3 regions of the Bacillus cereus group sp. N8 genome follow, and region 1 is predicted to be linked to each of the others. Evidence: riboswitches for the same ligand, from Rfam matches in the RefSeq annotation. Region 1 holds a riboswitch; each other region holds the start of a gene.

Region 1 (7,534 bases):
AACGTCACATTTGTGAGGGATTCTATATTAATAATCTTGTATAATATTATTTTCTAAAAACATTTTAACAACATAAACATACTGTTTATGTTTTTTTATTTGAGTGAAATGGATTTTAAGTAGTATGGACTCGAAAGAAATGAGTTATACAGCTTTTGTTGGATAAATAGAAAAAACATTGAAGGGGAGTACAGCATGATTAGTATGTCATTAAGATCGTTTAAAATTCAATCGTATTATCTACTAGGTATTCTGTTATTAGGCTGGATGTTAACACCGTTTTCAGCACATTTTCTCGGTGCTGGAATTGGACTTATTGTAAGTATGTACTGTGTTTGGCTTTTAGGGAGACGGATTGAAAAGCTTGGAGATAGTCTCGTAAAGAAGACGAAGGCGCCGACGCTTGGTATGTTTAATCGCTTTGCAGCTGCCATTTTAGGTGCTATTATTATGTACGAGATTGAGCACCATATGGTTATGTGGGCATTTGCAGTAGGGATTATGGGCGGTTATTTCTTAATTGTTGTTAATTTAGGATACTATAGTATGAAAGATGAGAAAGAATTAACAAAGAGCTAAAAGAGATAAAAAGATAAAAAGCCTCTTTTTAGATGGAATAGAGGATTCAGCGAAGGGTAGTACAACAGGAAGCGAAACTTTGCATAAAATACAGGTTTCTGCTTCCAATAAGTTAATATGAAATTACGTATTAGTATGACTCTTAGGTTCTTTAAAAAAATTGGATATAATACAACAAACTAGTCCAGTAATTAGAATAATGTATTTTATCATTTCACTTGTATGCTCAAATAAATTAACGTTAAGCATCACAAGTCCCCAAAATATTTGAATCGCTCCATAACTGAATAAAATTTTTCCTGTACGAGAAAAATTTTTCATAGGACTGCTCCTTTCCTGTATATGTAAATTTTACCATGAAAACTAAAAAACGAATGGTTATAAAGTGAATTTTCTGTAATTTTATGAGCTAAGTCACAGATGAAGGGATTAATGTTTCACTTTATATAAGATATAGAAAGAAGCTTACGTAAAAAACGTAAGCTTCTTTTTTATGTAAGTGTGTGTAACCGTTAAGCCGCATTGGGTTTTGTCGGTGAGTACGCGAAACTTTACGGTTACACGACACTTATTCATATGAGTAAAGGGTTATTCCAACAGAAAGTTTATACTTAAGCGATTGGGCCGCCTAAGTTAATAATATCTTCAGAAACGCTATCAAACTTTTTGAAGTTTGCTTTGAATTCGTTTGCAAGCTCAATTGCTTTCACTTTGTAAGCATCTTTATCAGCCCAAGTTTGTTCAGGCATTAATACTTCGTCAGGTACACCTGGTACGTGAAGTGGAACTTCAAGACCGAAGATGTCGTGTTTCGCAGTTTCAGCTTTTGCAAGTTCGCCGCTTAATGCTGCTTGAATCATTGCGCGAGTATAACCTAAGTTCATACGTTTACCAACGCCGTATTCGCCACCAGTCCAGCCAGTGTTTACTAAGAATACTTTCGCATCATGTTTCTCGATTTTTTCACCAAGCATTTCAGCATAGCGAGATGCATCAAGTGGTAAGAACGGTGAACCGAAGCAAGTTGAGAATGTAGCTTGCGGAGATGTAACGCCGCGCTCTGTTCCTGCTAGTTTACTAGTGTAACCGCTTAAGAAATGGTACATAGCTTGCTCTTTTGATAACTTACTGATTGGAGGCAATACGCCAGATGCATCAGCAGTTAAGAAAATAATTGTATTTGGATGTCCTGCAACACTTGGTAGTACGATATTGTCAATCGCATGCATAGGGTATGCAGCACGTGTATTTTCTGTTAAAGTAGTATCGTTATAGTCAGCGATGCGTGTTTGACCATCAATGACAACGTTTTCTAAAACTGAACCGAATTTGATTGCATCGAAGATTTGTGGTTCTTTCTCATGAGAAAGGTTTACACATTTCGCGTAGCAACCGCCTTCAATATTGAATACGCCATTATCAGACCAACCGTGCTCATCATCACCGATTAATTTACGGTTTGGATCAGCGGATAATGTTGTTTTACCTGTTCCAGATAAACCGAAGAATAATGCTACGTCGCCTTCTTCACCTACGTTTGCAGAGCAATGCATAGAAAGAATGTCTTGTTCAGGTAGTAAGAAGTTCATAATAGAGAAGATTGATTTTTTCATTTCTCCAGCATATTCTGTACCACCGATTAGTACGATACGTTGTTCAAATGAAACCATAATGAATGCTTCAGAATTTGTACCGTCAACTGCTGGATCTGCTTTAAAGTTTGGTGCAGAAACAATTGTGAACTCTGATTCATGAGTTGCTAATTCTTCTTCAGTTGGACGAATAAATAATTGATGTACGAACAAATTATGCCATGCGTATTCGTTAACAACTTGAATTGGTAGGCGATAGTTGCGGTCAGCGCCAGCAAATCCTTTGAAGACGAATAACTCTTCTTTTTCTTTTAAGTATTCTAAAACTTTCGTATATAATTTATTAAAATGTTCTTCAGAAATCGGTTGGTTCACAGCTCCCCAAGCAATTTTGTCAGCAACCGATGCTTCCTTCACAATAAATTTATCTTTAGGAGAACGTCCTGTGTATTTTCCTGTTGAAGCAGAAACGGCACCAGTAGAAGTTAATTTCCCTTCATTTCGCATTAATACTTTTTCCACTAATTGCGGAACACTTAGTTGAATCTGTGCATTGCTTCCGTTCAATAATTCATGTAAACCAATTTGGACATTCACAGTACTCATATTTATATACCATCCTTTTCATTTAATGAAATATTTCTCGTAATCCCCATCAAGAGTATAACACAATTATATAAATAATGTATACTATTTATTTATTTTTGTTTGTGTGAATGTATTATTTCCTTATTTATATTTCATTCCATACGTATTGAGAAAAACTTTCAGGAAAATGTGAATATTAATTGACAAATGAATATCATTTCTTTAGTATAGGTTGGGACGGATACTCTCTTATCCCGAGCTGGCGGAGGGACAGGCCCGATGAAGCCCAGCAACCTCACTTGTAGTGGTAAATACAGGTGAATAGGTGCTAAAACCTGTGCGAGGCTAATGGTCTCGAACGATAAGAGCAAAGGGCAAAAAGCAGTATGCAAGTAGCAAATTAAACCTTTCCTCTATGTTAAGTGGGAAAGGTTTTTCTGTATGCTTGTGTGGGAGAATAAATGTATGTCGCAGTTTGTGGCAAATTAAGGATGAGTTCCGTACAATATATACAATTACTGTAGGGAGGTTTACCACATGACAAAAAAACGTCATCTGTTCACATCTGAGTCTGTAACTGAAGGACATCCAGATAAAATTTGTGACCAAATTTCTGATTCAATTTTAGATGCGATCTTATCAAAGGACGCAAATGCACGTGTAGCTTGTGAAACAACTGTAACAACTGGTTTAGTATTGGTAGCGGGGGAAATTACGACTTCTACTTATGTAGATATTCCGAAAATCGTTCGTGAAACAATTCAAGGCATTGGTTACACACGCGCAAAATATGGATTCGATGCAGAAACTTGTGCAGTTTTAACATCTATCGATGAGCAATCTGCTGACATCGCTATGGGTGTTGACCAAGCGCTAGAAGCACGCGAAGGTCTAATGACTGACGCTGAGATTGAGGCAATTGGTGCGGGAGACCAAGGTTTAATGTTTGGCTTCGCATGTAATGAAACACAAGAATTAATGCCACTTCCAATCTCGCTTGCTCACAAATTAGCTCGCCGTTTAACTGAAGTACGTAAAGATGACACATTATCATACTTACGTCCGGATGGAAAAACGCAAGTTACAGTTGAGTATGATGAAAATGGTAAACCTGTACGTGTGGATACAATTGTAATTTCTACACAACATCATCCAGATGTTACATGGGAAGAAATCGATCGCGATTTAAAAGAGCATGTAATTAAAGCTGTAGTTCCAGCTGAATTAATGGATGGAGAAACGAAATTCTTCATTAACCCAACTGGTCGCTTCGTAATTGGTGGACCTCAAGGTGATGCTGGTTTAACAGGACGTAAAATCATCGTTGATACTTACGGTGGATACGCTCGCCACGGTGGCGGTGCATTCTCTGGTAAAGATGCAACAAAAGTTGACCGTTCTGCAGCATATGCAGCTCGTTATGTTGCGAAAAACATCGTAGCAGCTGGTCTTGCTGACAAAGCAGAAGTACAACTTGCATACGCAATTGGCGTAGCGCAACCAGTATCAATTTCAGTTGATACATTTGGCACTGGTAAAGTATCTGAAGACGTACTAGTAGAACTAGTTCGTAACAACTTCGATCTTCGCCCAGCTGGTATTATTAAAATGCTAGACTTACGTCGCCCGATTTACAAACAAACAGCAGCTTACGGCCACTTTGGACGTACTGATGTAGATCTTTCATGGGAACGTACAGACAAAGCTGTAGCTTTAAAAGAGCAAGCTGGTCTATAATATATGAAAAAAAGCTTTGCGCGGTGAGCGCAAAGCTTTTTTTATTTTATTTTACTTATTATTTGAATGCATGAATTACAATACACTTCTCCTTCTACCTCAATATATTTTTTCGTATTTGTCATTCCGCTTGCCGGAAAGGGCATATGAATCCACGATTTTTCATACGTTTGTATTTCTTTCGCACGTGATTTACAAACTGTTGGCTTTTTATGAAACATGTGGGATCAACCTTTCATTTGACGTGCTTTGCCCGCACAAAATGCACTGCTCAGTAAGAAGAGCGTTGCGAATATAATGCTCACTAATGTAGCGTATGGGATTGCTCCTTTTAGAGAAAAACCGACAGTGATGGAAGCTATAAATAAGAGGATGAATGTTGTTGTTAATTTTTTATAAAGTTCCATAATATGTAGACCTCCGATTTATTTTGTAGTGTAAATTTAAAAATTAAATCTATTATGTAGAAAATATAAGGTGAGTTAAAGAGTAGCTAATGATGTGGAGTCTAAGAGTATAAAAAGTACACTCTTTTATTTTCCTTTTTGTGGGTGTACATACTTATATTGTATCATGCTTCATTGTGGGCTTCATACATAATTGTGTAAAGATATGTATGATAAAATGGAGAAAAGTCTTCGAGAAAGGAAAGATGAAAATGAGTGTAACTGAACATAAAAAACAAGCACCAAAAGAAGTACGCTGTAAAATTGTTACGATTTCCGATACACGTATGGAAGAGACGGATAAGAGCGGACAACTATTACATGAATTGTTAAAAGAAGCAGGTCATACAGTGACCTCTTATGAAATTGTAAAAGATGATAAAGAAAGTATTCAGCAAGCTGTGTTAGCTGGTTATCATAGGGAAGATGTTGATGTCGTACTAACCAATGGCGGAACTGGTATTACGAAACGTGATGTAACGATTGAAGCGGTGTCAGTGTTATTAGATAAAGAAATTGTCGGATTTGGTGAGTTATTTCGTATGATTAGTTATTTAGAAGATATCGGAAGTAGTGCGATGTTAAGTAGAGCAATCGGCGGTACGATTGGGCGCAAAGTAGTCTTCTCAATGCCGGGATCTAGCGAAGCAGTTCGTCTTGCGATGAATAAGTTGATTTTACCGGAGTTAGGTCATATTACATTTGAGCTGCATCGCCAATGAGTAAGTTTGCTGGAATTGTATTAGCAGGTGGTATGTCGAGTAGATTCGGTGAACCGAAAGCGCTAGCGGGCTGGGGTGGGAGTACTTTTGTTGAGCATATTTTGAAAGTGATGACAAGTACGATTCAAGAAGTTGTAGTCATTAGTCATTTTGATATAAAAGAGCGAGTGGAGCAATTAGTACAAGTTCCCGTTATAGAAGATATTCCGCATTATAAAGGAAACGGCCCACTTGCTGGAATTGTATCAGGAATGGAATATATAGAAGCAGATTGGTACGCTATTATGCCTTGCGATGCACCAAACGTTTCACAAGAGTGGTTTACTATTTTATTAGAACAAACGAGTGATGAGTATGATGCGGTTGTACCTATTATTAATGGAAGAAAACAACCGTTACTTGCGGCGTATCATAACTGTGTGAAAGAGAGGATTTACACTTTACTTCAAGAAGAGAAAAGAAGCATGGGGCAGCTTTTATCACAATGTAATGTGAAATATGTTGCTGGAGAAGATGTACAAGCGAATGCGGATTGGTTTATGAATGTGAACACGAAAGAAGAATATGTACAGGCTCAAAAAGACCTTTCAAATGAATGAAAGGTTTTTTGATATACAGAAATAGGGGAACAATTACTGTATAAAGGTATGTGAGTAAGTTGATTTTAAGGGGAATTTCTTAAAATCATCATACAGTAAAAATACTATATAACCATATTTTAATTTTTATGGGTTTTTATTACAAGTCTGTTTAGTTATGTATTTTTTTGATATAATGAATATAGAAATAAAGCGATATTTCACCTTATGTATCATTTAGTAAACGAAATTTTATAATTGTGTAATAAACTCTCTTCACGTTTTAAATAGCCAGTAAAGGTCACGTTTGGTTGCGGAACAGCTCCACGCAAACAATTATGAAATTGATTCATATACATCTTTAGTTCTATACGATAGACGTAGAATATATTTACAAATATAACATTTGATGGGTAGCGGAATGAAGAGGCCTGTTTTATACTAATATTGTGTCACCCCTTCCAAGGGACAGTGCACAGCCGGTGATTGGCTAATGGGAACATTCTCATTTTGCCAGTGCCGGTTTTTTAGTAGATAATGATGATAATAAAGTGAAACTATAATCAGTTGGGGTTTTGTTCATTCCCTACTGATTATTAGCCTTCACCAATCGGGCGTTTACGGGCAGCAGGGCTACCACCTGACTTTTGAGGTGGGAGCCCTGCTGCCCGCAAATAGCGGGATAAATTTTTTGAGGGAGGGATCGTTTTGAAAAAGATAGATTTTACTTCTATGAGAGAGCAAGTAGCTAGTTTTTATATTTATTCTATCTCTTTTCTTGGTTTAATTGCTTTTATCGTTTCTTTATTTTTAAGTAAAATGCCTTCTCATCTTATACTGCTTTTGTTGTTAATTATGTTTATGGGAATTACTGAGTATTTTCCTATCCGCATTTGGAGAGGCGGGATCACACTCAGCCTTACACTTATTTATACAATGAATTGGCAGTTTGGAATACATATAACTGTTGTTTCGTGTGTGTGTGTGATGTTATGTATCCAATTGTTTCGCCGTTTATCTATGCAAAGGACAGTATTTAATTGTGCGCAACTTGCTCTTAGTATCGTATTAGCAGAATGGCTTTCCAGTGAATGTTTCTCTCTTTTTATTTCTGGAATGAATCTTTCAGTTTTATATGAAAAATTCATAATTTTGTTTTTATTCAGCGCATTCCTTTGCCTTTTTAACGGTTTATTTTACGATCTTTTAATCATACTTCTTCCTCAGCCCTATCCGCTAGAAGAGTGGCGTAAAAAGAATATGTTAGTACTCTTGAGTTTGAGTTTTTGTTT
Region 2 (7,534 bases), on a different contig from region 1:
TTATAAAAAATTTATAGAAACACAAAAGCAAAGGTGGAAAACCAAGCTGATATACAAAGCATTACATCAAAAATCCAAGTTGGAAAATCTAATAACTTTGTAATTCCAACGAGAAGAAAAAGTGGCCAAAAAATAATGTTGGTTCGTAATATAAAACTTACCACCGGCTTTTTCAGTCTTTTATCTTCAGTCATATATAATCCCAACTTAAGCTGAATTTTTAACATACAATAATGTACCTATTCAGCGCATTAGCACAATACACAGAAGCTTCTTTCAAAATATTACTTAGTCAATTAATAAAATAAACTTTTAACAGCTTATTTACATAAAATTCGTTATTGGAAGTGAAAGGTGCTTATACATCCAAGCTGTTGATGATAGCTAATATTTGATGATCTGTCCACTTGCCATTAATCTTTACATTTTCTTTAGCTATACCTTCTTTTTTAAATCCTACTTTTTCTAATACACGTATAGATGCTATATTGTCAGGCACAGCTCCTGCTTCAATTCTATGTAGTTTCAATTCTCTAAAAGCAAAGTCTACAACAAGTTGAAGAGCCTCTGTTGTATAGCCCCTTGAATTATGCTCCCTATCTAAGGTAAATCCCGTATAACAGCCTTGGAAGGGATCCCTAGTAATTTGAGTTAATGAAATGTCTCCGATAAGTTTATCAGTTTCTTTTAAAAAGATTCCAAAAGCGTATACTTGGTTTTCATCTTTCTTTTTTAATGCCCGTTCAATGCGTATTTTTTGATGTTCTTCTGTATAAAAGACTTCTGGGAGTAATGGACAAACTCGTTGAAAAAATTCGCGATTTCTAGTATGTAAGTTAGCTAACTCGCTCGCGTCAGAAATTTTGTAAAGTCGAAGATATATTTGCTGTCCTACTAGTTTCATAAAAAACCTCCGATATCCTTTTAATACAATTTTATTCTCGTCAAATCTTATAAATTCCTTTTGTATATTATATTCATGTTAGGTTAACATAATGTCTCATTATCGGTAGCAAAAAAAAGGCGAATCCCTACTTTCAAAAGGAATTCGCCTTTTTCTTTTTCTATAACTCTATTCATCTTTTTATAAATTCCTATCCTGGCGTGGTTTCAAGGTTCTTGTTTGTTACTGAATGAGTCGAAAAACTGTATGAAATCTTGCATACTCTTAGCGTGGTTATTTTCCAAAATGCTGGCGGTATCCCATTTATAGGTTATGAGGAATGGTTTTTTTGTACTATTATCTATTCTTGAATATATTTTATTCTTTGAATTTATCAGGTTTTTCAACTCTAAATGATTTCACCTCACCGCACTCTAAACAAAATGTTGTTAACAGTTTAGAACGCTTTCCCCCTGAAAAGAACCTACTAGGTTCATCGTCCAAACATACGCATGATAAGCACTTCCAACTCGTCCCTCTTTAAAGTTAGTAGAACCACAATTCTCGCATCTTTTATTTTTCATGTTATTTATTCCTCTTTTGGTTCGTATTTATTTTGATGTGTTTTTACAATAGAAGCAAGGCAAATTGGTTATAAATGATGTTTTCGACATGATACAACATACCCCTTTATATATCCCAAAGTAAAACAACATAATACTCCTATAATTCTCTATAACAATATGGTTTTTTATATATCATTTAATGCGTATCGGAAAAATAAGTATTAAATGATTGATTTTTATTATTCTGATGATTATAATAAATAAAAATCAAACAATTCTTATGTTGAGAAGTGGAGGGACGGGCCCTATGAAACTTCGGCAACCTCGTTTTAGACGAAAGGTGCCAAATCCTGCAGGTGAAGAAACACCTGAAAGATAAGAGCGGTTCACTTAGTCAAGAAGGCTACTCTTATTTCGATAAGAGTAGCTTTTTTTATGGCTAAAAGGTAGAGGGGGAATATGTAGTGGAGTATGGTTTTTGGTTACCGATTTTTGGGGGATGGCTTCGAAATGTAGATGATGAATCTATGCCGCCTACGTTTGAGTATGCAAAACAAACAGCGCAAGCGGCAGAACAATTAGGTTTTTCAACAACTCTTATTGCAGAATTAAACTTAAATGATATAAAAGGTGTTTCAGCACCAAGTTTAGAAGCATGGACAACTGCGGCAGCACTTGCTGCAGTAACGGATCGATTAGAGATTATGACAGCTGTAAGACCTGGCTTCCATAATCCAGCAGTTACAGCGAAAATGGCAGCGAATATCGATCAATTAAGTAATGGTCGTTTTACATTAAATGTGGTTTCAGCATGGTGGGAAGAAGAAGCGAGACAGTATGGTGGGGTATTTACCGCACATGATGAAAGGTATAATCGCACAGAGGAATTTGTAACAGTTTTGAAGGAGCTTTGGAAAGAAGAAGCGTTTTCTTATAAAGGGAACTTTTATGAGCTTCATAATACACATTTAAGTCCAAAACCTGTGCAGAAACAAGGAATTAAGATCTATGCAGGTGGTGAGAGTGAGCGAGGAAAAGAGGTAATTGTAAACCACGCGGATGCATATGTGATGCATGGAGGAACAGTGGAAGAGGTGTCTGTGAAAATAGAAGATATGAAGAATCGTAGAAAGAAAGTAACAGAGGAGCCATTGCAGTCATTCGGACTCGCGGCTTACGTCATTTGTCGTGATACAGAAGAAGAGGCATTAGAAGAATGGAGACGCATAACGGACGTGAAAGATGATGCTTTAGGTTATGCGGGTTACCAAGATTTTATTAGTAAATCGCATTTGGAACAGCAAGTGAAGCTAAATGATTATTCTGTATCCAATCGTGGGTTACGTCCTAATCTAATCGGAACACCAGCACAAATTGCAGAAAGGATACTCGCTTTTGAAAAAGTAGGTGTTACGTTATTACTTTTACAATTTTCTCCACAGCTTGAAGAGATGAAACGATTTTCTGAAAAAGTGATGCCATTAGTTGAGTTGAAAAGAAAGGAATTGATTACAAATGAGTAAAATTTACATATTACATGAGAATAAGGAATGGACGGATCATTTGGTGAAAAGGTTGGAAGAACTGGAGTTACCGTATGAGGAATGGTTTTTAGATGAGGGAACACTTTCGTTAGAAAAAGAACCTCCCCAAGGTGTTTTTTATAGCCGCATGAGTGCTTCTTCACATACGAGAGGGCATCGATATGCACCTGAGTTGACTGAAGGAGTCCTTGCTTGGTTAGAGGGATACGGGCGAACAGTATTTAATGGATCTCGTGCATTACGTCTTGAAGTAAGTAAATTGAATCAATATGCAGCATTAAGAAATTTTGGCATACAAGTGCCGAAAACGATTGGTGCTGTTGGCCGTGATAATATAGTAAAAGCAGCAAAGGAGTTAGGGGAAGTACCGCTCATTACAAAGCATAACCGTGCAGGTAAAGGCCTTGGTGTTCAACTTTTTCATTCTATTGATGCTTTAGAACAATATTTGGATGGTCCGACGTTTGAAGAACCTATTGATGGAATTACTTTAATACAGCAGTATATTGAAGCGCCAGAACCATATATTACACGTTGTGAGTTTGTAGGTGGTCAGTTTGTATATGCAGTTAAAGTAGATACATCAGAAGGATTTGAGCTTTGTCCAGCAGATGCGTGCTCTATTCATGATGCTTTTTGCCCAGTAGGAGAAGAGAATAAGAAAGAGTCGTCAACAAAATTTGAAATTATATCGGACTTCCAAGAGCCAATCATTGAACACTACAAAGAATTTTTGAAAGAAAATGAAATTACCGTTGCTGGTATTGAATTTATTCGCAGTTCGGATGGAACAATTTATACGTATGATATTAATACAAACACAAACTATAATTCTGACGCAGAGTCTGTAGCTAATCAATTTGGTATGTTTGAGCTTGCTAAATTCCTTGGAATAGAATTAGAAAAACAAGTAGAGTCAGTTAAATAATGTTGATTAAAAAATAAGGTTCTGGTGCAAACCTTTGCTAAATTAATAGTATCAGTATGTCCAAGTTTAAGAGAGTACTTACAAGGCTTTTAGAGTTTTTGCACCAGCAAGAAAAGTATCAGTTTATATTAAAAAACAGCCCAAGTTCGAATAAGAAATTTGGGCTGTTTGTATGTTGTATTTTCTTTCCTAGCACTACTCCATCGAATCAAGATAAAAGAACGAGTGATTCCATTGTATGGTTATGTGCAAAACATAAACTAGTAGAAGTTTTGTATTTTTTTTATCCTACGTATCCCACCCTGCACGAAAAAATATTTCTCAACATTTTATTTGTTGAAAAAGATTGAATATTCTCTATAAAGAGAATATTATGTTTCTATCGGCAAAAAAAACGATAATTCGCAGACACTGGGGAGGAAATGCATTGAAAAAGAATAAGAAGTTAAAACCGTTATCAGTTTTAGCAACAGCGGCAGTACTAAGTAGTAGTTTTGCTTTTGGAAGTCATGCAGCTTATGCTGAGACACCGACAACATCATCTCTACCAATAGATGAGCATTTAATACCGGAGGAGCGTTTGGCAGAAGCGCTAAAACAACGAGGCGTAATTGATCAATCTGCATCACAAGCTGAGACGTCAAAGGCTGTCGAAAAATATGTTGAGAAAAAGAAAGGGGAAAACCCTGGGAAAGAAGTCTTGACAGGAGATAGTCTTACGCAAGAAGCTTCTGATTTTATGAAAAAAGTAAAAGATTCAAAAATGAAGGAAAATGAACAGGCGCAGCAGCCAGCAGTAGGGCCAGTAGCTGGACAAGGTGCAGCATTGAATTCTAGTAAATTAAATGGAAAAGTCCCTACTGCACCAGCGAAGCAAGAAGAGTACAATGGTGCTGTTCGAAAAGATAAAGTACTTGTTTTACTCGTAGAATTTAGCGATTTTAAGCATAACAATATTGATCAAGAGCCAGGATACATGTATTCTAAGGACTTTAATCGTGAACATTATCAAAAAATGTTATTTGGTGATGAACCATTTACTCTATTTGATGGATCGAAGATTAATACATTTAAACAATATTATGAAGAACAATCTGGTGGTAGCTACACAGTTGATGGTACTGTAACGGAATGGCTTACTGTTCCAGGAAAAGCTTCAGATTATGGTGCGGATGCGGGAACTGGACATGATAACAAAGGTCCTTTAGGGCCACGTGATCTTGTGAAAGAAGCATTAAAAGCAGCGGTAGCAAAAGGAATCAATTTAGCAGACTATGATCAATTTGATCAATACGATCAAAATGGTGATGGAAATAAAAACGAGCCAGATGGTATTATTGATCATTTAATGGTTGTACATGCGGGCGTTGGTCAAGAAGCTGGCGGCGGTAAGTTGAAAGATGATGCGATTTGGTCTCATCGTTCAAAACTTGGATCAAAACCATATGCGATTGATGGCACAAAATCTTCTGTTTCGAATTGGGGCGGAAAGATGGCTGCATACGATTATACAATCGAGCCTGAAGATGGAGCGGTTGGTGTGTTTGCGCATGAGTATGGTCATGATTTAGGCTTACCAGATGAGTATGATACGAAGTACTCAGGACAAGGTGAACCTGTTGAGTCATGGTCTATTATGAGCGGCGGCAGCTGGGCTGGAAAAATTGCAGGAACAGAGCCAACAAGTTTCTCACCACAAAATAAAGAGTTTTTCCAAAAGAATATGAAGGGCAACTGGGCGAATATCGTTGAGGTAGATTACGATAAACTTCGCACGGGAGTCGGTGTTGCAACATATTTAGATCAAAGTGTTACAAAATCAAAACGACCAGGAATCGTTCGTGTTAACTTGCCAGACAAAGATATTAAAAATATCGAATCGGCATTTGGTAAGAAGTTTTATTACAGTACAAAAGGAAATGACATTCATACAACACTTGAAACACCAGTATTTGACTTAACAAATGCAAAGGATGCTAAGTTCGATTATAAGGCATTCTACGAACTTGAAGCGAAGTATGATTTCCTTGACGTATATGCGATTGCAGAAGATGGAACGAAGGTACGTATTGATAGAATGGGCGAAAAAGATGTAAAAGGCGGCGTGGATACAACTGATGGTAAGTGGGTTGATAAATCATACGATTTAAGCCAATTTAAAGGGAAAAAAGTAAAACTACAATTTGAGTATTTAACAGATATTGCAGTAGCTTATAAAGGATTTGCGTTAGATAATGCTGCATTAACTGTAGATGGAAAAGTTATTTTCTCAGATGATGCAGAAGGCCAGCCAGCAATGACGTTAAAAGGATTTACTGTATCTAACGGATTTGAACAGAAAAAAAATAACTACTATGTAGAGTGGAGAAATTACGCTGGTTCTGACACGGCGTTACAACATGCGCGTGGTCCAGTGTTTAATACAGGAATGGTTGTATGGTATGCGGATCAAAGCTTTACAGATAACTGGGTAGGCGTTCATCCAGGTGAAGGATTCTTAGGAGTAGTAGATTCTCATCCAGAGGCAATCGTAGGTACATTAAATGGACAACCGACTGTGAAGAGCAGTACGCGTTATCAAATTGCTGATGCGGCATTCTCATTTGATCAAACGCCAGCATGGAGAGTAGATTCGCCAACTCGCGGTATCTTTGACTATAAAGGATTACCAGGCGTTGCAAAATTTGATGACTCTAAGCAGTACATCAACAGCGTTATTCCAGATGCAGGACGTAAGTTGCCGAAGCTAGGATTGAAGTTTGAAGTAGTAGGTCAAGCTGAAGACAAGTCTGCAGGTGCAGTTTGGATTCATCGATAGAATAAGGTGAAACTAAGAGGAGCTGTCTTATAAGTCGGTGAAACCGAATTATGGACAGCTCTCTTTTTATTGTGGAAACGGGGCAGTTTAGTTTAGGAACCAGTTTGTTGGAAAGAAAGATATAAAATTCATTTTCAATAAAAACGAAAAAGTTATGTTGCAAAAAGGAATAGGCCTATTAATTATATGAAGAAAGGCATGTATTGTGTTATTAGACAAAAATACTTGATACACGAATGTTACCGTCACTCGCTTTCCTCATTATTATAAGCTAATAGTGGTTCGTACATCATTATAGCGTGATTCTCCGTTACATATTGGTCTTCTATAAACTGTTTCTGTTGATTATATACTCTACGTTGAATAACATTATGTCGTATATAACCACCCCAGTATGCAGATTGGATTGAGTGTTCTTTTTCATAAACTTCATATTGATAAAGCTGCGGATAGGCAACTCTCCATTCACCGACTAAATGTTTATCTGTGATATAAAGGTGAAGTTGATACGATTGGTCCGTTTCATTTTTGATTTGTAAATCTAAATAGTTATAAGAACAAGTTGCTCCGCTTCCAAATGGTTGAGTACGCTTGGAATCAGGAAAGACATCAAAACTATGACGATATCGCTCTGTTACTGTCAATGGTGTATGTAAGGTCATCCAATATATTAAATTTGAAAGCTGACAAAGTCCTCCTCCAATGCCTGCTCGAAAAGATCCATAGTGCAGTATCATACCTTCTACATACCCTTTTCTCCTCGTAGGCTTACCTATTAAACGCCAGTAAGAGAAT
Region 3 (7,534 bases), on a different contig from region 1:
AATTGTTAAACATTCTGGTAACGCCTCTTTAATAAGACGAATTCCTTCTATAGTCGCTGCCGCTGAGCCTATATATTCTTCATCACCTGTCCCTACAGGAAACACAAGCGCATCAAAAATAATATCAGATGGACGTATACCATACTTCTTCGTTAGTAACTCATAGCTTCTTTTCGCAATTTCTATCTTTCGTTCTGCACTAACTGCCATACCATCTTCATCAATTGTCCCTACAACTATAGCAGCACCGTATTTCCGAAGAAGAGGTGTCACTTTTTCAAACCGTTCTTCTCCATCTTCTAAATTAATAGAATTGATAACACCTTTTCCTTGAATATAAGTTAGAGCTCTTGCCATAACATTTTCATCTGTTGAATCAATCATAATCGGTACTTTTAATACTTTCGTAACTTCTGCCAAGAATCTTTCCATATCTTCTATTTCATCACGGTCAGGGTCTGCCATACAAATATCAATAATATGAGCATTCTTCTTCACTTGCGCTCTTGCCACTTCAGCTGCCTCTTCAAATTTCCCTTCTGCTACTAATCTTTTAAACTTGCGTGATCCAATTACGTTCGTCCTTTCTCCAACAAATAACGGTCTCATAGAATCATCATATTGCAACGCCTCTAATCCACTAACTCCATGCCCTTCTCGTTCATGTTGTTCACGTGGCTTAAGAGATGCTAACGCGGATTTCATTGCACTTATATGTTCTGGTGTTGTACCACAACAACCACCAATAATATTAACCCAACCTTCTTCGGCAAATCGCTTTACTTTTTCCGCGAGAGAAGATGGAGATTCATGATAGTGTCCATCTTCATCAGGAAGACCTGCATTTGGATAACAAGAAATATAACACTCCGATAAATCAGATAAGGAACGAATATGTTCCCTCATAAATTCCGGACCAGTCGCACAGTTTAATCCAACCGATAATGGCTTCATATGCTCTATCGATAAATAAAAGGCTTCTATCGTTTGCCCCGCTAAAGTCGTCCCCATCGGTTCAATCGTTCCAGAAATCATAATAGGAACCGTTTTATTTAGTTCATCAAAAGCTACTTGAATTCCAATATACGCAGCTTTCACATTACGCATATCTTGACTCGTCTCCACAAGTAGTACATCAATTTCGCCCTTCAATAACCCTCTCGCCTGCCTTGTATAGGCTTCAATCAGTTCCTCAAATGTAACTCCTCCTGTAACACTAATCGCTTTCGTTGTCGGCCCCATCGCACCTGCAACATATACTTCCTTCCCGCTTTCTTTAACAGCTTGCTTCGCCAATAGTGCTGCCTTTTCATTTAGTTCTTCATCTAAATGAGACAACTCATAATCACTTAATACGATATTCGTCGCACCAAATGTATTTGTTTCAATGATGTCAGCTCCAGCTTCAATATAAGCTTTATGAATCTTTAAAATAACATCTGGCCTTGTTTCTACTAAATATTCATTACACCCTTCGTACTCTTCTCCTCCGAAATCTTCCGCAGTTAAGTCCTCTTGCTGTATCATCGTCCCCATTGCACCATCTAATATTAGAATGCTATTTTGTAATCTTTCTTCTATACACTTCATCAATTAATACCCTCTTTCACTTCTTGCTTTGCTCTTACATATTTCACGAGATGTTCTGTAATTTCATATTTTAAAAATGGTGTAATAAGATAAACACCGTTAAAGTATTTCATCGCCGTATCGATTAACTCTTGTGAAATACGAATCCCTTCCTCAATAGCCGCCTCTTTCGTTTCATGTCCATCCATTCTTTGTCTTATCTCTTCTGGAAGAGTAATACCAGGCACTTCAAAATGAAGAAAATCTGCATTCCGCTTACTTACTAACGGCATAATCCCAATAAAGATAGGTTGTTCCAAATGCTTTGTCGCTTCATACACTTCCTCAACTAACGCTATATCGTAAATTGGCTGAGTTAAGAAATATTCCGCTCCAGCATCTATTTTCCGTTCCATTCGCTTAACCGCTGCTTTTAAATGTCTTACATGCGGATTAAACGCACCGCCGACAGAAAATCTTGTTGCCGGACCAATTGATTTCCCTAAAATGGAACGCCCATCGTTCATTTCTTTAATCATTTTTATGAGCTCAATAGAGGACAAATCATATACAGAAGTTGCACCTGGGAAATCGCCAACACGCGCTGGATCACCAGTTAAAGCTAGCACTTCCTCCATCCCTAACGCCGATAAACCTAATAAATGAGATTGTAGGCCAATGACGTTATGATCTCTACACGTTAAATGAGTCAATACCGGAATATCATGCTTTGTTAATAACGCACCCATTGCCATATTCGAAACGCGAGGCGATGCTAATGAATTATCTGCTAGAGTAATAGCATCTGCCCCAGCTCTTTTCAGTGCTCTTGCCCCTTCAAAAAAACGCTGCGTGTCTAATGTTTTCGGTGGGTCTAATTCCACTACAACTGTCGTTTGTTTCTTTGCTTTCTCTGCTAGAGTGACGTGAGATTTCGAACGTTTCTCGTGTGTATGAACTACTTTTGGTCTTTGAATCGTGTCCTTTTCTATTACAGGTATAGCATTTGCAATAGCGCGCTTCATACTTTCAATATGTTCTGGAGTAGTACCACAACAACCACCCAATAACCGAATACCTTGCTCAATAAATTTCGGTGTCATCGCTTCAAAATAAGCCGGACTTCCCTCATATACGTAACGTCCCTCCACATAATTCGGGAGACCTGCATTTGGATATGCTGACAAGTAGCCATTTTGAGGAATCGATATCATTTTAAAAGCTTCCGTCATATGAAGTGGTCCTAGTTGGCAGTTCAATCCAACAACATTCGCACCGTAATCTAAAAGCTGTTTTAATATTTCATTTACATCATTTCCATTTTGAGTCGTACCTGCCTCATGTAACGCTAATTGGGCTACAATTGGAATATTCGTTTGTTTTCGTAACACCTTAACAGCATGAAGTAATTCAAATTCATCATAGAAAGTTTCTAATAACAATCCATCAACCTGTTCTTCTAGTAAAGCACCTGCCTGCTCAAGTAACATAAACTCCCTTTCCATATCAGTTGTTGTAACAGCTCCGATATGTTTCATACCACCAATTGTTCCTAAAATTGCATTTCTTTCTGTAACAGATGCTTTCGCAATCTTCACTGCTGCTTTATTAATTTGAACAACTTGATTCTCTAAGCCATACATACGTAATTTCGCTTCATTTGCTCCATACGTATTCGTCTGGATAACATCCGCTCCAGCAGCTACATATTGTTTATGAATCGATATAATTAAGTCTGGATCAGACAAATTCAATTCTTCAAAACTACTTTGTAAACCATGCGAATGTAATAACGTTCCAACCGCACCATCACCTATTACAATTCCTTTTGATAATAAATCTAGTAATTTCACGAATCTCCCTCATTTCTATCAATATAAAAACCCCCTCTTCACTTTGAAGAGGGGGACATAATTGTTCCGCCTCTTATTATGCAAAACATTCGTTTTGCAGGTATTAGCACCGTTTCAAACATTTCGTTTGCAGGTTGCCGGGTTTCACAGGGCCTTTCCCTCCACCGCTCTCAATAAGAGTTGTCTTTATTATTTTATTTATGTAGCTAAAAGGAAATACGTTCCCTTTTTAACAATGTTTGTTAATTTTTTATAAATTTAGCATGCACAAATATAAAAGTCAATGACACTTGCGGAAAAATAAAAATTATTTAAAATAAAGTTGCAATTCAATTAACTTTTGTTGTAAAGTTAAAAACATAATAAAAATTTCATACGAACATTCTTATCTAGAGAGGTAGAGGGACTGGCCCTATGACGCCTCAGCAACCATTAACAATTTGTTAATAAGGTGCTAATTCCAGCAAATTGTGAAAGATTTGACAGATGAGAAGAAGACTCTATTCAATCCGAAAGCCTTCTTCTTAGAAGGCTTTTTTTATTTTATATTCAACTACTCGTTCAATTTAAAAAGGAGGAATTTTCACATGTCAACTATCGAAACAAAACTAGCACAAATCGGAAATCGTAGCGAAACTACAACAGGAACTGTTAATCCACCCGTTTATTTCTCAACCGCTTATCGTCACGAAGGACTTGGTAAATCTACCGGATTTGACTATTCACGAACTGGAAATCCAACTCGTGGTCTTTTAGAACAGGCAATCGCAGATTTAGAATATGGCGAACAAGGTTATGCCTGTAGTTCAGGTATGGCAGCTGTTCTCCTCGTCCTTTCATTATTCCGTTCTGGAGATGAACTTATTGTATCCGAAGATTTATACGGGGGAACGTATCGCTTATTTTCCGAACACGAAAAAAAGTGGAATGTTCGATGTAGATACGTAAATACACAATCTATTAAACAAATTGAGCAAGCTATCTCAACTGAAACGAAGGCTATTTTCATAGAAACTCCGACTAATCCATTAATGCAAGTTACTGATATTGCCGCTGTCGCAACTGTAGCGAAAAGACACGGACTACTTCTTATCGTAGACAATACATTCTACACTCCTTATATACAGCAACCATTAACAGAGGGTGCCGATATCGTACTTCATAGTGCAACGAAGTATTTAGGCGGGCATAACGATGTACTAAGCGGACTTGTCGTGGCAAAAGGAAAAGAACTTTGTGAAGAAATTGCTCATTATCATAATGCCTCCGGTGCTGTCTTAAGCCCATTTGACTCATGGCTATTAATTCGTGGTATGAAAACTTTAGCGCTTCGCATGAGACAACATGAAGAAAATGCGAAAACAATTGTTGCTTATTTAAATGATGAAGACGGTGTGACAGATGTATTTTACCCAGGAAGAGGCGGTATGATTTCGTTTCGTCTTCAAGATGAAACATGGATTAATCCATTCTTACAATCTTTATCCTTAATCACATTTGCTGAAAGTCTTGGTGGTGTAGAAAGTTTAATGACTTATCCAGCAACGCAAACGCATGCTGATATTCCTGAAGAAATTAGAACGGCAAACGGTGTATGTAATCGTCTTCTTCGATTCTCCGTCGGCATTGAAAATAGTAACGATTTAATTCAAGACTTAAAGCAAGCCATTAAACTTGTAAAAGAAGGTGTAAGCATATGAGTTATTCTATCGATACACTCTTACTACACAACCAGTATAAACATGATACTCAAACAGGAGCTGTTAACGTTCCCATTTATAACACATCAACATTTCACCAGTTTGACGTAGATGCTTTCGGGAAATACGACTATAGCCGATCGGGTAATCCAACTCGTGAAGCTCTTGAAGATATCATTGCTTTATTAGAGGGCGGAACAAAAGGATTCGCATTTGCATCAGGAATTGCAGCGATTTCCACTGCATTTCTCCTTCTTTCACAAGGTGATCACGTACTCATTTCAGAAGACGTATACGGAGGCACTTACCGAATTATAACTGAAGTACTCTCTCGTTACGGTGTTTCACATACATTTGTAGATATGACAAATATGGAAGAAGTAAAAGAAAACATTAAACCAAATACGAAGCTATTTTATGTAGAAACACCTTCTAATCCACTTTTAAAAGTGACAGATATTCGTGCTGTTTCTAAGCTTGCAAAATCTATTGGTGCTCTTACTTTTGTTGATAATACATTTTTGACACCACTATTCCAGAAGCCACTTGATCTTGGAGCCGATGTTGTTCTTCATAGTGCCACAAAATTTATTGCTGGCCATAGCGATGTTACTGCCGGATTAGCGGTCGTAAAAGATGCCGAACTCGCTCAAAAACTTGGATTTTTACAAAATGCATTCGGCGCTATTTTAGGGCCTCAAGATTGTTCTCTCGTACTTCGCGGTCTAAAAACATTGCATGTACGCCTTGAGCATTCAGCTGCAAATGCCAATAAAATTGTACATTATTTACAAGAGCACGCTAAAGTTAAAAACGTCTATTATCCAGGATTACAAACACATCTTGGATTTGATATACAACAATCTCAAGCTACATCAGCCGGAGCTGTCCTATCTTTTACTTTACAGTCAGAAGATGCACTCCGCCAATTTTTATCAAAAGTAAAATTACCTGTCTTTGCGGTTAGTTTAGGAGCTGTCGAATCGATTCTTTCCTACCCAGCTAAAATGTCACATGCAGCACTATCGCAAGAAGCTCGAGATGAAAGAGGTATTTCTAATTCATTACTTCGTTTATCTGTCGGCCTTGAAAATGTTGATGATTTAATATCTGATTTTGAAAATGCCCTTTCTTATGTAGAAGAACCTGTAAATGTATAGAGAGAAAAGAAGATATGAAATTAAGTTTTCATATCTTCTTTTTATGCTGTCTAACATATTCGTTTTAATTCTTTTCTGTCTGTATAGTTCATTAAAAAATAAAAGTGCATTATCTATTTCCAAGTAATGGATTAATTGATATATTAAGAAATAAAAGGGGCAAAAAATAATGGATACTTGTGCAGATGTTTTAATCGTTATCGATTTACAAAATGGAGTATGTTATAGCGGAGAGCATTTATTTGATTTACAAAATTTACTTACAAAAGTAAATAAAAGAATTTCTTCATATAGAAAATCAAATAAACCAATCATTTTTGTTCAACATTGCGATGATGATTTAGTACCCGAAAAAGAAATTTGGGCTATTCATACCGATCTAGATGTTCAAGAACAAGATTTTTTTGTAAGAAAAACACATGCCAATTCATTTTATAAAACAAACTTAAAAGAGATTTTAGATCAATTATCTGTACATCGTATTGAATTTTGTGGTGCCCAAACAGAGTACTGTATGGATGCTACAATTAAATTTGCCCACGGACTGAGATACGAAAACTTCATGGTACAGAAAACAACCTCTACGTTAAATAATCCATTTATGTCCGCAAAAGAGACAATTGATTTTTATGAGAATATATGGAACCACAGATTTTTAAAGTTGATAAAGGATGAACTCTAGAATAAAGGACTCAAATATTTAATCATCACCATAAGAAAGCTGATTATAATCAGCTTCTTTTAACCTGTTTTATATTCTATATATATCATTATAATTCCTTTTTCATATTATTTTAAAAATTTCGTATATTCATTTGAAAGAATAAGAAAATCATGATAAAATTGTGTTACAAATATATCTATATCTTTCAATTTTTAAAACGCATCAAAATTTTCACCCAAAAGTGTCATTTTACAAAACCGTACAAATTGATCTATTTTATTTACATCAGGGTCTCTTTTCTTACAATTTCTTTACTTTAGGACTTTTTTTCTGCAACAACTGTTTTCTTTTCTTTAATTTTTTGGTATGTATAGTATGGTATGGTATAACAGCTCACACGGAGGTGGAAAAGAACATGTTAGAAACCTTTCAAAAAGAAATAGAACTATATGAAAGCAATGCAGAATTATTGAAAGTGCTTGCTCATCCTGTTCGCTTATGTATTGTAAAAGGATTAATTGAACGTGGCCCAAGCAATGTTTCTACAATGTACACTGGCTTAAACATGCCACAATCTACAATTTCACA

What was found. A riboswitch is a leader RNA that binds a small molecule or an ion and turns the genes downstream of it on or off. The one in region 1 is predicted to bind S-adenosylmethionine.
Region 2: linked by a shared signal. The riboswitch ahead of JDS80_RS23585 (LLM class flavin-dependent oxidoreductase) and the one ahead of metK (methionine adenosyltransferase) in region 1 are both predicted to bind S-adenosylmethionine.
Region 3: linked by a shared signal. The riboswitch ahead of JDS80_RS01320 (bifunctional homocysteine S-methyltransferase/methylenetetrahydrofolate reductase) and the one ahead of metK (methionine adenosyltransferase) in region 1 are both predicted to bind S-adenosylmethionine.

The regions. Positions count from the first base shown of each region.
Region 1 covers NZ_JAEHBK010000006.1:31,674-39,207, forward strand. The annotation lists gene JDS80_RS11580 (ATP synthase subunit I) at 196-579, shown strand; gene JDS80_RS11585 (hypothetical protein) at 703-900, opposite strand; gene pckA (phosphoenolpyruvate carboxykinase (ATP)) at 1,191-2,777, opposite strand; SAM riboswitch class I at 3,006-3,127, shown strand; gene metK (methionine adenosyltransferase) at 3,297-4,496, shown strand; gene JDS80_RS11600 (hypothetical protein) at 4,538-4,717, opposite strand; gene JDS80_RS11605 (hypothetical protein) at 4,724-4,903, opposite strand; gene JDS80_RS11610 (MogA/MoaB family molybdenum cofactor biosynthesis protein) at 5,155-5,664, shown strand; gene JDS80_RS11615 (molybdenum cofactor guanylyltransferase) at 5,661-6,263, shown strand; gene JDS80_RS11620 (GAF domain-containing sensor histidine kinase) at 6,951-7,534, shown strand, end outside.
Region 2 covers NZ_JAEHBK010000023.1:29,869-37,402, reverse strand. The annotation lists gene JDS80_RS23605 (hypothetical protein) at 1-17, shown strand, start outside; partial or broken gene JDS80_RS23600 (CPBP family intramembrane glutamate endopeptidase) at 15-194, opposite strand; gene JDS80_RS23595 (GNAT family N-acetyltransferase) at 359-904, opposite strand; partial or broken gene JDS80_RS23590 (hypothetical protein) at 1,262-1,467, opposite strand; SAM riboswitch class I at 1,725-1,831, shown strand; gene JDS80_RS23585 (LLM class flavin-dependent oxidoreductase) at 1,914-2,972, shown strand; gene JDS80_RS23580 (ATP-grasp domain-containing protein) at 2,965-3,921, shown strand; gene JDS80_RS23575 (immune inhibitor A domain-containing protein) at 4,349-6,739, shown strand; gene JDS80_RS23570 (VanW family protein) at 6,985-7,534, opposite strand, start outside.
Region 3 covers NZ_JAEHBK010000001.1:251,337-258,870, reverse strand. The annotation lists gene metH (methionine synthase) at 1-1,590, opposite strand, end outside; gene JDS80_RS01320 (bifunctional homocysteine S-methyltransferase/methylenetetrahydrofolate reductase) at 1,590-3,422, opposite strand; SAM riboswitch class I at 3,493-3,602, opposite strand; SAM riboswitch class I at 3,805-3,915, shown strand; gene metI (cystathionine gamma-synthase/O-acetylhomoserine thiolyase) at 4,010-5,122, shown strand; gene metC (cystathionine beta-lyase) at 5,119-6,282, shown strand; gene JDS80_RS01305 (cysteine hydrolase family protein) at 6,452-6,964, shown strand; gene JDS80_RS01300 (ArsR/SmtB family transcription factor) at 7,362-7,534, shown strand, end outside.